2 regions of the Streptomyces sp. NPDC039736 genome follow, and region 1 is predicted to be linked to the other one. Evidence: riboswitches for the same ligand, from Rfam matches in the RefSeq annotation. Region 1 holds a riboswitch; the other holds the start of a gene.

Region 1 (3,199 bases):
TCAGACCCTCGGCGAGGATCGACGCGTAGCGGTGCGTGCGCCGCGCGATGCCCTTGAGCCCCTCGGGCCCGTGGTACACCGCGTACATCCCGGCCATCACGGCCAGCAGGACCTGCGCCGTGCAGATGTTGCTCGTCGCCTTCTCACGGCGGATGTGCTGCTCACGCGTCTGGAGCGCCAGCCGGTACGCCTTGTTGCCGTCGGCGTCCACGGACACGCCCACGAGGCGGCCCGGCAGGCTGCGCGCGAACTTCTCGCGTACGGCCATGAACCCGGCGTGCGGACCGCCGAAGCCCATCGGCACGCCGAAGCGCTGCGTGGTGCCCACCGCGATGTCCGCGCCCAGCTCGCCCGGCGACGTCAGCAGCGTCAGCGCCAGCAGGTCGGCGGCGACGGTGACGATCGCCCCGAGCTCGTGCGCGGCGTCGATCACCGGCTTGATGTCCCGCACCACGCCGGAGGCGCCGGGGTACTGGAGCAGCACGCCGAACACACCGCGCTCGGCGGCCTCGGCCGGGACGCCCTCGCTCAGGTCGGCGACGACGACCTCCACACCGGTCGGCTCGGCGCGGGTCCGGAGGACGGCGATGGTCTGCGGAAGCGTTTCCGCATCGACCAGGAACACACCGTTCTTGACCTTGCCCACGCGGCGCGCGAGCGACATGGCCTCGGCCGCGGCGGTGCCCTCGTCGAGCAGCGAGGCGCCCGAGGTCGGCAGCCCGGTCAGCTCGGCGACCATCGTCTGGAAGTTGAGCAGCGCCTCCAGCCGGCCCTGCGAGATCTCCGGCTGGTACGGGGTGTACGCCGTGTACCAGGCGGGGTTCTCCATCACGTTGCGCAGGATGACCGGCGGAGTGAAGGTCCCGTAGTACCCGAGCCCGATCATCGGGGCGAGCACCTGGTTGCGGTCGGCGAGGGTGCGCAGCTCGGCCAGGACCTCGGCCTCGGTGCGCGCGTCCGGGAGTCCCAGCGCCTCGGCGTTCTTGATGGCGTCCGGCACCGCGGCGGCGGTCAGCTCGTCGAGCGACCCGTAACCGACCTGCGCGAGCATCTTGGCCTGCGCTTCGCCATCGGGGCCGATGTGACGCTGCTCGAAGGGAATGCCACGCTCGAGCTCTGCGAGCGGAATACGACGGTTGGCGGTCATCTGCGGAAGGCCTCCTGGTCCGACACGACCTGCGAGGGGCACCACGGCACGGGTACCCGGACGGCCTCCCCCTCTGTCATCTCAACCTGAGAGCTTCACCGGAGCGCCACAGAACCGCGCCCCGACTTTCACCGTCGGTGAGGAAAGGCCACGCACCGGCCTGCGCCGGACCCGCCACCCGCCCTGCTTTCCAGAGTGACCTCGTCCGTGCGGTACAGGGGCCTGAGAGATTCCGGGGAGGAGTTGCTCCTTCGGCGCCTCCGACACGTACTCGGAGGACTCTCCCGCACGGGGTCAGCAGCCTCGGCCAGCCTACCAGCGCACTCATCGTTCGATCCCTCAAGTGGCCAGCCTCGGGAATCTGTTCTTTCGTAGTGTTTTACGGGGATTCACCCAGCAGCTGCTGCGACCAGTTGGAGGGACCGTGCAGACCGACATCGATCCGCGCAGCCTGATCGGCCGCAAGGCGTTCGACCGCAACGGCACGAAGATCGGAACCGTGGACGAGGTCTACCTCGACGACGCCACCGGCACTCCGGAATGGGCGGCCCTGCGCACGGGTCTCTTCTCCCGCGACGCCTTCGTCCCCCTGGAGCCCAGCCGCCTGGAGGACGACACCCTGCACATCCCCTTCGAGAAGTCCCTGATCCGCGACGCCCCCGACTTCGGTGTGGGCCGCCACCTCTCCCCCGAACAGGAACTCCAGCTCTACCACCACTACGGCCTCCACGTCCCCCAATGACAGGGGCGCCCCCGCGAGGACGGCACCGGGACGAGGTCCGCGGGCCCGGGGCGAGCCGCCGCCCCGAACGATGACCATCCGCCCCTACCCCACCAGCGGCAGCGGCTCCCCCGCCGCCAGATCCGGGTCATCGACCCGAAACGTCCGCACCCGCCCCGGCCCCGCCGACCCCGGTTCCTCGAACCGCACCGTCACCCGCCCCAGCCCGCTCCCCTGCACCCACCCCGGCCCGTACTCCACGTGCCGCACGTCGTGCCCGGCCAGCCACCGCCGCTCGCCGGGCTCCTCCACGGCGGGTTCCTCGACCGGTTCCGGAGCCACGACCTCCACAGCCGCCCCGGACGCCTCCGCGTCCCGCGCCGCCACCTGCGCGAACAGGTCCTCCTGCGTGAAGTCCGCCAGCCCCGTCACCCCCACCCCCAGCAGCCGCACGCCCCCCGTCGTGTCCACCCCCTCCAGCAACCGGGCCGCCGCCTCCCGCACGACCCCCGGATCGTCCGTCGGCCCCCGCAGGGTCTCCGACCTGGTCAGCGTCGAGAAATCGAATCTCCGCACCTTGAGCACCACGGTCCGCCCCGACCGCCCCGCCCTCCGCAGCCGCTCCACGCACCGGTCCGCGAGCCGCTCCACCTCCAGGCGGACCCGTACGCGGTCGTGCAGGTCCACCTCGAAGGTGTCCTCGACCGACACGGACTTCGCGTCCCGCTCGGCCACCACGGGCCGGTCGTCGAGCCCCTGGGCCATCCGGTGCAGCGAGGCCCCGTGCGCCTTGCCCAGCAGCCGTACGAGCTCGTCCTCGCCCGCCTCCGCCAAGTGCGCGACCGTCGTCATCCCGGCCCGCCGCAGATGGTCGCCGGTGGCGGGCCCGACCCCCGGCAGGATCCGCACCGGCATCGGCGCGAGCAGCTCGCGCTCGGTCCCCGGCGCCATCAGCCGCAGCCCGTCCGGCTTGGCCTCCTCCGAGGCGATCTTCGCCAGCATCTTGGACCCCGCGAGCCCCACGGAACCGCTGACCCCGGTCACCCTCCTGATCTCGGCCCGCAGCCACTCCCCGACCGCCCGCGCGGACGCCTCGTCGTCGGCGGCTCCGCCGGCCTCCAGATCCACGAAGGCCTCGTCCAGGCTGAGCGGCTCCACCAGCGGCGACAGCCGCCCCAGCAGCTCCATCACCTGCTCGCTCACCGCGCGGTACACGGCGAAGCGCGGCACCAGGTACGCGGCGTTCGGCGCGAGCCTGCGCGCCTGCGCCGTCGGCATCGCCGAGTGCACACCGAAGCGCCGCGCCTCGTACGAAGCGGTGGCCACCACTC
Region 2 (3,199 bases), on a different contig from region 1:
TCTCCGGTATGTCCACGGACCGTCCCCTTCTCGCCTGCCGACCGCCCCCGCGCTGGGCCCGAGCCTATCGCCGGGCCGCTCCGGGTCCGCGGCGTGCACCCGAATGGCCACGTTCCGTGCCTCTCGTGTTGCGGAGCGTGCCGATCCGTTCAAGGGTGGCGGACAGGGACGACCGGCCGCCCCGCTCCACCGGCTGCCCCCGGACAGGTCGCCCCGCCCATGCTCTCCCCTCCGGAAGGAATCCCGCCGTCATGGCACCGAACAGGACTGCCGCCCTCGCCCTCTCCACCTCGCTCTGCGGGGCGCTGATCCTCGGCACCGCCGGTGCGGCCGCCGCCACCACCGCCACCGACGGCCGGCTCCCGGCGGCCTCCGCGCCCGTCCGGCAGGCCGAACCGGACCTGGACGCCCTCACCGAGGCCGTCATCGACCTGGCCTTCGCCTCCGCCGCGGACCGGACGGCGGCCCGCACCCGGTTCGAGGCCGAGCTGGCGGACACCCTGGCCGACACGGCGTCCGCCGTGCTGGCCCACGACCCGGAGCCGACGTCGGCCGGCGCCCGGCTGTCCCTGCTCCGGCCGGCCGACCCGGATGCGGGCTCCGCCACCGCGCCGGCCCCGGAGGACACGCGCACGCCGTCCACGGCCGTCGACCCGGGCCCGTCGGCCGCCGCCGCCCCGACCGCGCTGGAGGACGGCCTCAAGGCGTTCGCCAAGGCCGTCGCGACCGGCGACTGGAGCGCGGCGCGCCAGGCCCTGGGAACCGTGCAGCACGCTTCCATCGACCTGGCGGCCAAGGTGTGGTCCAAGACCTCGGCCGCCCGTTCCCCGGAGTAGTCCCGCCGCCCGCCGCCGGCGCACCCCGCCGGCGGCGGGCACCCGGGGCCCCGGCCCCTACTCCACCTCGAAGCCGATCTCCCTGAGCGCCCCCGCCGCGTCCCGGTCCAGCAGGACCGCCGAGGCGCACCCGGCCGGCAGCCGCCCCTGCTCCGCGTCCCCGACCAGGGCGCCGACGGCCCTGCGGTGCCGGGCGAAGGCGTAACCGGAGACTCCGCGTCCGCGCTCCCGCTGGCCGTCCCTGGCCACTTCGGGGGACACGTCGAGCAGGATCAGCCGCAGCCCGCGCCCGCGCCTGCGGGCCTCGCGCGCCAGCCACCGGCGCACCCACGCCTGCGTACCGCAGTCGTGCACGACGACGGACTCCCCGGAGCGCAGCGCACGGCGCAGCCCGGCGTAGTGCGCCACCCGGACGAGGGGCCGGTAGAGGGCGTAGGGCAGCAGACGCGGCGCCTTCGCGTCCCAGCGCTCGCGCACGTCCTGGGAGTCGATGGTCCGCACCCCCGTGGCGGCCCGCCCCATCAGCGTGGACTTGCCGCTGCCGGGCAGCCCGGACACCACGACCACGTCCCCCCGGGCGAACATCAGCCGCCGCGGACTGCGCCCCTCGCGTTCCCGCAGATCGCGTACGACCACGGTGGGCACGGGCCCCACCGCCCCCACGGCCGCCGCGATCCGCGGACCTGTCGTCGTAACGCATGCACTGGGCTGCTGCAACGTCCTCACCGCTCCCCCTCGGGTATGCCCTCACCCTTGCCCAAGAAGTGTAAAGAAAAGGTAATGCGGGACAAGCGATTTGCTGACCGGGAGGGCCGTGCAATGATGTGCGCGCCAGGCGTCCCCTGTGCACCCCCAACTTCACAAAGGCCGTATGAATCCGCGCGGGAGAGTCCTCGGCACCAGTGCCGCGGGACGCCGAAGGAGCAAGCTCCTCCCTTGAATCTCTCAGGCCCCGTACCGCGCGGGCGAGGCAGATCTGAAAAGCGGGTCCCCCCACCGGGCGGCCCCACCCAAGGTGCAAGCCGCACGCGCGTGTCGCGACGGCGAACCTCTCAGGTTCCGATGACAGATGGGGAGGACCGTCCCCGTCGTCATGCCCTGGGAGTCCTTCCGTCATGAGCACCGCCCCCCGCCACACCGCCCTCGATGCCCTGCATCGCTCGCTCGGCGCGACGATGACCGACTTCGCGGGCTGGGACATGCCGCTGCGGTACGCCTCCGAGCGCGACGAGCACAACGCCGTGCGCACCCGGGCCGGCCTCTTCGACCTCTCCCACATGGGGGAGATCACGGTCACCGGCCCGCAGGCCGTGGACCTCCTGGACTTCGCCCTCGTCGGCAACATCGGCACCGTGGGCCTCGGCCGCGCCCGGTACACGATGATCTGCCAGGAGGACGGCGGCATCGTCGACGACCTGATCGTCTACCGCCTGGGCGAGACCGAGTACATGGTCGTCGCCAACGCCGGAAACGCCCAGGTCGTCCTGGACGCCCTGACCGCCCGCGCCGAGGGCTTCGACGCGGAGGTCCGCGACGACCGCGAGGCGTACGCCCTGATCGCGGTCCAGGGCCCGGAGTCCCCCGGCATCCTGAAGTCCGTCACGGACGCCGACCTGGACGGCCTGAAGTACTACGCGGGCCTGCCCGGCACCGTCGCCGGGGTCCCGGCGCTGATCGCCCGCACCGGCTACACCGGCGAGGACGGCTTCGAGCTGTTCGTCGAGCCGCGGCACGCGGAGGCCCTGTGGCGGGCGCTGACCGAGGCGGGCGCGGGCGTCGGCCTCGTCCCGTGCGGCCTGTCCTGCCGCGACACGCTGCGCCTGGAGGCGGGCATGCCGCTGTACGGCAACGAGCTGACCACGCGGCTCACCCCCTTCGACGCGGGCCTCGGCCGGGTCGTCAAGTTCGAGAAGGAGGGCGACTTCGTCGGCCGTACGTCCCTGGAGGCGGCCGCCGAGCGCGCCGAGACCGCTCCGCCGCGCAAGCTGGTCGGCCTGATCGCCGAGGGCCGCCGCGTCCCGCGCTCCGGCTACCAGGTCGTCGCGGACGGCGAGGTCATCGGCGAGGTCACCTCCGGCGCCCCGTCCCCCACCCTGGGCAGGCCGATCGCCATGGCGTACGTCGACGCGGCCTTCGCGGCGCCGGGCACGGCGGGCGTCGGTGTCGACATCCGGGGTACGCACGAGCCGTACGAGGTCGTCGCGCTCCCCTTCTACAAGCGCCAGAAGTAGCGTTCCGGGGCGCCTCCCGCCGGGCGGGGCGCCCCGGACGTGACGTACGCCGCCCGCCCCTCCGCGGCCGATACGTCCCCTTCGCGGCGTACGCCCGTCTCATTCCGCAAGACCCCGTTCCTCAGCACTCCC

Evidence for each region. Region 1 has a riboswitch for glycine ahead of gcvP (aminomethyl-transferring glycine dehydrogenase). Riboswitches for the same ligand answer to the same signal wherever they lie in the genome.
Region 2: it holds a riboswitch for glycine, as region 1 does, so the genes downstream of both, gcvT (glycine cleavage system aminomethyltransferase GcvT) here and gcvP (aminomethyl-transferring glycine dehydrogenase) in region 1, are expected to answer to the same signal.

The regions. Positions count from the first base shown of each region.
Region 1 covers NZ_JBVIUQ010000013.1:180,910-184,108, forward strand. Annotated here, with positions in the region: gene gcvP (aminomethyl-transferring glycine dehydrogenase) at 1-1,147, opposite strand, end outside; glycine riboswitch at 1,348-1,444, opposite strand; gene ACZ56L_RS31875 (PRC-barrel domain-containing protein) at 1,572-1,889, shown strand; gene ACZ56L_RS31880 (DNA polymerase IV) at 1,974-3,199, opposite strand, start outside.
Region 2 covers NZ_JBVIUQ010000010.1:290,755-293,953, forward strand. Annotated here, with positions in the region: gene ACZ56L_RS28885 (hypothetical protein) at 252-836, shown strand; gene ACZ56L_RS28890 (AAA family ATPase) at 894-1,553, opposite strand; glycine riboswitch at 1,709-1,806, shown strand; glycine riboswitch at 1,807-1,915, shown strand; gene gcvT (glycine cleavage system aminomethyltransferase GcvT) at 1,952-3,067, shown strand.